DNA from 3 places in the Pantoea sp. App145 genome. Region 3 is predicted to be linked to each of the others. Evidence: predicted binding sites of a transcription regulator. Region 3 holds the regulator's gene; each other region holds the start of a gene.
What was found. The regulator LexA, encoded in region 3, represses DNA repair genes until DNA is damaged. The targets are predictions, from matches to a motif close to TNCTGTATGTACATACAGNA.
Positions count from the first base shown of each region.

Region 1 (3,282 bases), 600 kb from region 3:
AAGAACAGCCCGTGGGTGCAGACTGTGGCAGTCGATCCGAAAACCATTGGCGCAGTGAATATGCGTCTGGTGGCGAATAAGATTGCCGGTGAAAGCACCCCCGCGAGCTACGAGTTTAAGGCTTCCTCGATTACTCAGCAGCAGTTGAACAGCGAGCAGGGTGCGGTAAACGTGGCATCGCTGAGCAAAATCATCCCAGGCTGGGGTGAGAACCACGATTTCGTCGCACCGTGGTTTGCCACGCTGGAAGCGAAGTACGGTAAAAAATAATCCAGGATGTGTAGCGGCGCGATTTATCGCGCCGCTACAGACCCAGCAGCAACTGTCTTTCCAGTTGTGGATTCACCAGCGTCACATGCAGTCCCACCAGCCGGACACCCCGCCCGGCTCGGCGTTCGTCCCAGGTTTTGCGCGCCACCGCAATCATGTCCTCTTTATTCAGCACCGGCCAGATATGCTCCTGGGTCGTCAGCTGGAAATCATTGAACTTCAGTTTTACTCCCTGACGGGCGATTAACTTGTCCGGGCGAATCTGCGTCAAGCGGCGATCCAGCTCCTCGTAGAGATAATCAATGATTTCAAGGCATTGTTCCCAGCTATGAATATCTTCCATCAGGGTACGCTCAACGCCGAGTGATTTACGTTCCCGCTCCACCACTACGCCGCGCTCGTCGATACCGTGGCTGCGTTCCCATAACACCCGGCCAAATTTGCCGAAGCGTTTAAGGAGCTGCGCCAAATCCGCCTGCTGTACATCTCCGCAGGTACGTAGCCCCATCTCCTCCAGTTTTTTCGCCGACACCTTACCGACGCCGGGAATTTTACTCAGCGACAGCGACAGCAGAAAATCGGGCATCGCCTGCGGTGTGATCACGAACTGGCCATTCGGTTTATTCAGGTCGGAAGCAATTTTGGCGAGAAACTTAATTGGCGCGATGCCTGCCGAGGCGGTCAGCTGGGTTTCACGCAGAATATCGGCACGAATCGCCTGCGCCATCAACGTGGCTGATCCCTGGCAATGCGGGCTATCGGTGACATCGAGGTAAGCTTCATCCAGCGACAGCGGTTCAATCAGCGGGGTGTAGCGTGCGAAGATGTCGCGGATTTGGCGGGAGGCATCTTTATAGGCTTCGAAACGCCCAGGCAGCAGGCGCAGGTGGGGGCAGAGTCTCAGCGCTGTGGCGGTGGGCATCGCGCTGCGCACGCCATACTCCCGTGCCGGATAGTTAGCGGTGCTGATCACGCCACGTTGCACTCGGCTGCCACCAATGGCGATCGGGATATCACGCAAAGAGGGATCGTCGCGCATTTCAACCGCTGCAAAAAAGCAGTCCATATCGACATGAATGATCTTACGCATACCCCCTCCAGACACTGGATAAGTATACAGCACTGCAAAATATCAGCAATATTTGTCGGGGCACGCATTAAAGTTTACAAATTTATCGCCGTAATCCCTGAGGTAAATGGCTATTTTCTCAGACACTGGCTTGATTAAACGCCAGACAATGTTAATGTTGCGCTGCGGTAGCGGATATTTCCGATAATGCAATAAGAGACGTTATGCGTCAGAGTTCCTCTTCACTTCAAGGTACACACAGAATGGGCAGAATCGCATTCTTGCTTGCGATGATTTTTATGCCGGTCCTTAGCTGGGCAATCAATCCCGAGCCAGTTAACCCTGAGGCTCCGGTAAGCAAAGAACTAAAAAAACAATTACTTGGCACCCCGGTTTATATTCAGATTTTCAAGGAAGAGCGTACGCTGGAACTGTACGGCAAGATCGGTAATGAATATCGTCTGCTGGATAGCTACCGCATTTGTAATTTCTCTGGCGGTTTGGGTCCCAAGCGCCGCGAAGGGGATTTTAAAAGCCCGGAAGGTTTTTATAGCGTCAAACTGAATCAGTTAAAACCGGATAGCCATTATTATCGCGCGATTAATACCGGTTTTCCGAACCAATTTGACCGTGACAATGGCTACAGCGGCAAATATCTGATGATCCACGGCGACTGTAAATCCATTGGCTGCTATGCCATGACCAACGCCTATATGGATGAGATCTACACCTACGTTAACGCTGCGCTGCGTAACGGGCAGGAAGAAGTGTCGTTAGGCATCTTCCCGTTCCGTATGACCGACAGCAACATGCAGCGTCACCGCTACTCCACTTACGCCAGCTTCTGGCGTCAGTTGCAGCCGGGTTATGCGTACTTTGCGAAGTACCACCAGCCACCGACGGTGAACGTCACCGGTAGCGGCCAGTACGCGGTAAACAGCAGCCCGGCGGTAATGACCGCGCCAGACGCTGCTTCAAAATCATTCCTGGCGCTCTCCCAGGCAAAATAATACCCATTCGCCTGGCACTATCCGGTGCCAGGTTTCATTTCCCGTCAGCGGTTGCGTAGCAATCACCGTCACCACATCCTGCGGCGTAGTCTGCTGCTGAAAATCAATCTCCACATCCTGATCGAGCAGCTTGGCTTTGCCAAACGGCGCGCGACGGGTGATCCAGAACAGATTGGTGGAACAGAACGCCATCAGATAACGTCCATCCGACAGCAGCATGTTAAACACCCCTTTCTGCCGTAACTCCGCCGCCAGCTCCGCGATATAGCGAAACACCGCTGGCCAGTTGCCGGGCGTGCGCGGATAACGCTGAGTCAGTTTATGCAGGATCCAGCAGAAGGCTTTTTCACTGTCGGTTTCCCCCACCGGGCGGAAATGACCGGTCTCCAGCTGACGATAGCCTTTCAACTGACCGTTATGAGCGTAAGTCCAGTTACGGCCCCACAGCTCGCGGGTAAACGGATGGGTATTTTCCAGTGACACTTCACCGCGGTTGGCCTGGCGAATATGCGCCACCACCGAATGTGATTTGATTGGATATTCCTGCACCAGACGGGCAATCGGCGAGTTATAGCTCGGCAACGGATCTTTGAAGGTGCGGCAGCCTTTATCTTCATAAAAGGTGATGCCCCAGCCATCTTTGTGCGGTCCGGTCCCACCACCACGCTGCACCAGCCCGGTAAAACTAAAACAGATATCCGTGGGGACATTGGCGCTCATCCCGAGCAATTCGCACATAGCTACCGCCTTAGTAAAATCCTCCCACCGGCGTGGGAGGAGAAGCCACGACTTACTTCACCATCTCTTTTTCAATCAGCAGCATCAGGATATGGATGACTTTGATATGAATTTCCTGAATGCGGTCAGCATAACCAAAATGCGGCACACGGATTTCAATGTCTGCAGTACCGGCCATTTTGCCGCCGTCTTTGC
Region 1 is NZ_CP133290.1:1,878,043-1,881,324, forward strand. It holds gene RCF31_RS08650 (sugar ABC transporter substrate-binding protein) at 1-270, shown strand, start outside; gene dinB (DNA polymerase IV) at 305-1,360, opposite strand; gene dpaA (peptidoglycan meso-diaminopimelic acid protein amidase) at 1,603-2,349, shown strand; gene RCF31_RS08665 (class II glutamine amidotransferase) at 2,320-3,087, opposite strand; gene lpcA (D-sedoheptulose 7-phosphate isomerase) at 3,140-3,282, opposite strand, start outside.
Region 1: dinB (DNA polymerase IV) is a predicted target of LexA. The motif match lies at 1,373-1,392, and genes of this name have one in related genera.

Region 2 (3,282 bases), 1.2 Mb from region 3:
CGACTGAACCGTCTTTCGGGTCCAGTGAGCTCAGCTGGCTGTACAGCTGGTCCAGAGCCTGCTGACCTTCTGGTTTCAGGGTAGCTTTGTTGAAGTTGAACAGGACGTCAGACTTCAGGGTGAAACGCTTGGTTTCAACAACCGGAGCCGGGGCCGGAGCCGGAGCTACAACCGGGGCAGCAGCTTCATCCTGACCGAAACGGTAAGAAACACCGACGCTCAGCATGCTGTTGTCAGGGCGTGCGCCAACGGTGCCAGCATCGCCGATGTTGTTAACCCACTGGTAGTCCAGACGAGCAGCCCAGTTCTGGGTCAGTGCGTATTCAACACCAACAGCAGCCAGCGGAGAAACGCCGGTGTCGTGATCGCTGATGCGCACGCCGTTGTTGTTCTGAGTTGAATCAGCACGCCATACCATACCGCCCAGACGGGTGTAGATGTCCAGATCGTCAGTGATTGGGTAGCTCAGTTTAGCAGCCAGCTGAACGCCTTGTGCTTTGAATGCGCCATTGATGTTGTTGCCTTTGTAAGGCATACGGCCCAGCCAGTCATAACCCAGCTCGAAGCCCAGGTACTGGTTAGCCTGGTAGCCCGCGAAAGCGCCTGCACCCAGCTGATCCTGGTGAGTCGGACCGTCATTGTTCACATAACCGTTACCGTAGTAACCTTTGTCGTGGTACTGAGACCAGCCCAGTTTAGCACCGGTATACCAGGTGTTATCTTTAGGAGCGGCCTGCGCTACGGTAGCGAAGCCAGCCAGTGCCACTGCAATTGCGATAGCTGTCTTTTTCATTTTGCGCCTCGTTATCATCCAAATAGGCAATGAGCAAAAATGTTTGCTCTTGGTTGTAATCCAATCCTTCGCCGGGTCAACATGCTCGCTTATGACTCTACCGAAAAAAACGGAGGTTATTGAGCACCCTGGCGAGGTAAAGTCTACAACGAGATTGGAAACTTACAAGTATGATGTGACGCCAGGCGATAAAAAAACAGGGGTTTATACACACATTTTAACAATTGACATGGCATAATCTTCGTGATCAGAAATGAAAAAAACGGCTAAGCCATTGTCTAAGCTGGCTGGACAAGAATCAGTGGCTTAGCGTTAACTTCCGCAAAAAACGGTGTGGGAAAAATCTTAATTTTACTTAATGAAACAAATCTGAGGGAATTTTTGACGCAGACGGTTGTCTCGACAAAACAGCTTCGTACCCTTGCGGACGCATAACCAGCCCCAAAGCTTCACCTTCCGCTGCCGCCTGTTTCAGTTCCCAGCGCTCTTCATCATTAAGCTCGTACGGGATCCATGCCAGAACCACGCTATAGTTCCCGGTACGCAGGGCTTTGACCATACTTTCTACCGTACTGTAACGTTCACTTTCGGTGATATGCATACTCTTTTCCAGCGGCAAACCTGACTGCTGCATCCACTGGCGATTCAGTTTGTGTGCTGGTGTTAACCACAGCTGCCAGCGTGATTGCAGGCTCAATTGTTGCAGGACTGGCAACAGCATAAGTTGCATCATGCCGGGTTGTTCACTGTAACGCAGCTCTGTAATGCCACCCAGAGTAGGTTGTGCTACACCTGAAGTTGCAAAACGGTGAGAACGATCAGCGGTGCCAGAGAATTGAGTACGCATAATTTAATCACTCAGTAATGAACTGTATGAATATACAGTAATGGCTTCCTGGATAAAGATCAACCTCAATTTCTGAAAACGTCTCGCAAATTCTGCACATTTTTTGCTCTGACTGCATTTATTCATTGAACAGCCAGATCGTTTTTCATATCTTCTAACTCGATGAATAAATGGATATTTATTAGGATTTTTCTGGTAAAAGGACTTCAGGAAGGTGTCAGCATGAAAAAAACTCATCCGGTTGTTGAGCAATCAAAAGTGCGGCTGGCGGCACTGGGAAAAATTGAATCTCGCACGCAGTTTGGTGGTTATGCGCTTACCGTGGAAAAGGTGGTCTTTGCGTTTATCAATGACGATTCACTCTACTTACGTGCCTGTGAAGCGGTGATGGATTATGCAGTTGAACGCCCCATGGAGCCGCTGGTTTATCGCAAACGTGGGATACCTGTGGTCCTGAACTATTTCAAAGTTGATAAATGGCTTTGGCAGGAGCCAGAACGGTTGATGCGGTTGTCTGCCAGCGCTTTACGGGCGGCGCGCGATGAGCTTGAGACCAAATATGTCTCGTTGCGGTTAAAGGATTTACCCAATCTCAGCATGCGCATGGAGATGCTGCTGCATAAGGTCGGTATTTGTTCGGTAAAACATTTGTATGAAATCGGCGCGAAGCAGAGTTGGCTAAAACTGCGGACGGTGAATAAGCATATTGGCCTGAAAACACTGCTGGCGTTACAGGGAGCGATTTCCGGACATCATGAGGCGGCGCTGCCGAGTGAGGTGCGAGCAGAGCTTTGCGCGTGGTATCAAAAAACGCTCCGCTAGTGACATAGCAGAGCGTTTCGTTTTTAAGCCGCCACGAGGATGCGACGCAGGCGCGCAATTTCCGGCAGCAGGGCGATGAGTAATCCCAGCTGTTGTAAAACTAACGGTGCCTGCGTTTCCGGACTGGCTTTCATTCCGGCCAGACGATGGAGCAGGTCTTGCTGCATCCGGGCGGCCTCAGCATCGCTGACCCGTTCAATTTGCAAAACATCCTCAACGAAGCATACCGCATCATCCAGCAAAGCCAGTAACGTCGGGTCGCTCAGCCCAACGCGATGTGCCCCGAGCGCCGAAATATAGCTGAGAAAGGAGTGATTCAGGCACAGCAGCCGAAAGGCATTTTCACGTAATGATTGCTGATAACGGGCTTCGCTGCTCATATTGGAAACCACCGAGGCCAGTTCTGCATCGGCGTTGTGTGCATCGCGGCGAGCCACGCGATAAGCCAGACGGTTATCTTTACCCTGATGATATTGCTCCATAATGGCATCAAGGTAGCGACAGTTGGCATTCAGGGTGCGCTCGGCTACGGCGGGTAACTGACGGAAGCGCCAGTCCGGCCAGACGAAGGCTACAGCCAGCCATGCAAGACCACAGCCCAGCAGTGTATCGATGACACGCGGCAGCGCGACTTCAAAACCTTCACCCAGCAGATTGAAGCACAACAGCACCAGCAGCGTAATGAACAGGGTCGCCTGGGCATATTGTATTTGCCGAAAGGCGAAAAACAGTACACCACTGAGGACGATCAATATCAGCTGTCCTTCTATTGAAGGTACCAGCCACAATACCGGCAAGCCGATGGCTATCCCCGCCAGTG
Region 2 is NZ_CP133290.1:1,303,561-1,306,842, reverse strand. It holds gene ompA (porin OmpA) at 1-793, opposite strand, end outside; gene sulA (SOS-induced cell division inhibitor SulA) at 1,149-1,640, opposite strand; gene RCF31_RS05970 (TfoX/Sxy family DNA transformation protein) at 1,863-2,462, shown strand; gene yccS (YccS family putative transporter) at 2,486-3,282, opposite strand, start outside.
Region 2: sulA (SOS-induced cell division inhibitor SulA) is a predicted target of LexA. The motif match lies at 1,661-1,680, and genes of this name have one in related genera.

Region 3 (3,282 bases):
AATTTCCAGTGGTGTAAGCGGATCCGGCAGATCGTGTTTCAGACACTGCGAACGCAGTGTGAGTAGATCGGCCTTGGAATCATAAGGCAGCACATATAGGATTGGCCGCGTTGAATCTAACCCATGTTCAGACACAGGATCCGACGGAATAGCCTTACTCTTTACCAAAATGGAGAGTGGTAAATTCAATAATTTATAATAAAGTTTACGCCAACCTGACATAGACAACTTTAAGCCTCTTGTTAGCAAAGCGCGGCAAGCATACCAGAAAGTGCCGCGAAGATCTGTGGCCGTGCCATTCCCGGCTGCCCAGACATTGACGTCAAAACGAGTAAAGGGTTCAACGACATGGCAAATAACGTCACCGGTATTCTCAGGATAGTGAAAGCTGCCGGTTATTCCTGGCAGGGATTGCGCGCCGCCTGGCAACATGAAGCGGCATTTCGCCAGGAGGCTATCGCCGCACTGGTGGCGATTGTGGTGGCATGCTGGCTGGATGTTGACGCGATCTCCCGCGTACTCATGATCGGTTCTGTGGTGCTGGTGGTCATCGTTGAGATTATGAATAGTGCCATTGAAGCCGTCGTCGACCGCATTGGTCAGGAGCGTCATCCGCTGGCCGGACGCGCGAAAGACATGGGGTCGGCTGCCGTATTGTTAGCTATCTTACTGGCTATTTTCGTCTGGATCGCGCTGCTTTGGTCGCATTTGCGATAAGGATTCCGGATTCATCAACTCGCTGATTTTTCCCTCAGTTTTGGTTTCCATTTCGCCAATACCTGTATATACTCACAGCGACTGTATAAACAACCAGGGGGCGGGATGAAAGCGTTAACCAGCAGGCAGCAACAGGTCTATGATCTGATTCGCGACCATATCAACCAGACGGGCATGCCGCCAACGCGTGCGGAAATTGCTGCGCAACTGGGCTTCCGCTCACCGAATGCGGCAGAAGAACATCTGAAGGCTCTGGCACGCAAAGGCGTGATTGAAATCGTCTCCGGAGCGTCGCGCGGTATTCGTTTATTAATGGAAGAAGAAGCCAGTGAGGGGCTGCCGCTGATTGGCCGTGTCGCCGCGGGTGAACCGTTACTGGCCCAGGAGCACATCGAGGCTCACTACCAGGTTGATGCCAACCTCTTCAAACCCACCGCTGATTTCCTGTTGCGCGTTAGCGGCATGTCGATGAAAGATATCGGCATTATGGATGGTGACTTACTGGCGGTACACAAGACTCAGGAAGTGCGCAATGGCCAGGTCGTGGTGGCGCGCATTGATGATGAAGTCACAGTGAAACGCTGGAAAAAGCAGGGCGCGATTGTGCAGCTGCTGCCAGAAAACAGTGACTTCCAGCCGATTGTGGTCGATACCCGTGAACAGTCACTCACCGTTGAAGGGCTGGCGGTGGGTATCGTGCGCAACGGCGAATGGCTTTAATCCTTTAAATCCCCCACTACGGTAGCGCCTCTGCGCTGCCGTGGTTTGATTTGCCAAAATAACTGTAGCGCAGCACAAACCGGGACGGGCTGATGCAGCTGTTTTCCTCCTCTGATAAGACACTCTGGCGGCTGGCGCTGCCGATGATCCTTTCGAATATCACGGTGCCGTTGCTCGGCGTGGTGGATACCGCGGTGATTGGCCATCTTGACAGTCCGATCTATCTCGGTGGCGTGGCAGTGGGTAGCACTGCAACCAGCTTCATTTTTATGCTGCTGTTGTTTTTACGCATGAGCACGACCGGACTGACTGCCCAGGCATTTGGTGCCAGCGATAAAACGGCGCTGGCGCGTGCGCTTACCCAACCGTTGCTTATCGCATTGATCGCAGGTGTGTTGTTTATGTTGCTGCGCACACCTGTCAGCAATCTGGCGGCTGCGCTAATGGGAGGCAGCGTTGCGGTACAGCAACAGGCGCAACTGTTTATTCAGATTCGCTGGCTCAGTGCTCCCGCTACGCTGGCTAATCTGGTACTCCTGGGCTGGCTGTTGGGTGTGCAGTATGCACGCGCACCCGTTGTTTTGCTGGTGGTGGGCAACCTGGTCAATATTCTGCTGGATCTGCTGTTTGTGCTCGGCCTGCACTGCGGAGTGGCAGGCGCTGCTGCGGCTACGGCACTGGCCGAATACGTCACCCTGGGTGTCGGGCTGTTGATGGTAGCTCGGGTATTAAAGCTACGTGGTATTGATTTCACCCTGCTGAAAGAGAGCTGGCGCGGTGGTGCCGCCCGCCTGTTTCGTCTCAATCGCGACATTATGTTGCGCTCATTTCTGCTGCAAATCTGTTTTGCTTCTCTGACGATCTTTGGCGCGCGCATTGGGCCAGATGTGGTTGCAGTCAACGCGGTTCTGCTGATGTTTCTCACTTTCACAGCCTACGCACTGGATGGTTTCGCTTATGCGGTTGAAGCCTGCTCTGGTGAAGCGGTTGGTGCGAAAGATCGCAGCCAGTTGTTGCTGGTCTGGCACGCGGCATGCCGTCAGGCAGGCCTGGTGGCGTTGCTGTTCGCCATGATGTATGCCCTGTGCGGGGTACAAATTGTCGGGTTGCTGACCTCGCTGGACGAACTCCGCGCAGCCGCCGACCGTTACCTGGTGTGGCAGGTGGTGATGCCCCTGGTGGGGGTATGGTGTTATCTGCTGGATGGCATGTTTATCGGCGCGACGCGTGGCAGGGAAATGCGTAACAGCATGGCGCTGGCGGCGCTGGGTTATGGCCTGTCGTTGCTCACCTTACCCTGGTTGGGAAATCATGGTTTGTGGCTGGCGGTGACGGTATTTCTGGCATTACGCGGACTCACGTTGTGGCTGGTCTGGCGCCGCCACTGGCGTCATGACAGTTGGTTTTCGTATAGTGGAATATAACTTATTAATTACAGATTAATCCGTAAGTGTGCTACCTGATATTCATTGTCTACTATAATTATCCTTAACAACGCAATTAAGTAGCGTGTTATATCGGCTTTTACCTTCAGGGAATGGGTATGCCGTCAACTCACTGGAAATGACATGGAGAACGGTTATGAACAAAGACGAAGCGAGTGGAAACTGGAAGCAATTCAAAGGGAAAGTGAAAGAAAAATGGGGCAAGCTGACTGATGATGATATGACCGTCATCGAAGGGAAACGTGATCAGCTTGTCGGTAAAATTCAGGAACGCTATGGCTACGCTAAAGACCAGGCCGAGCGTGAAGTGAAAGACTGGGAAAGTCACAACAAGGATCACCGTTGGTAATGGACCCGTTTAAGGACGATGCTCCCAGGCTCCGATCCTGATGATCGGGTT
Region 3 is NZ_CP133290.1:2,476,791-2,480,072, reverse strand. It holds gene plsB (glycerol-3-phosphate 1-O-acyltransferase PlsB) at 1-222, opposite strand, end outside; gene RCF31_RS11340 (diacylglycerol kinase) at 349-717, shown strand; gene lexA (transcriptional repressor LexA) at 823-1,437, shown strand; gene dinF (MATE family efflux transporter DinF) at 1,530-2,861, shown strand; gene RCF31_RS11325 (CsbD family protein) at 3,019-3,231, shown strand.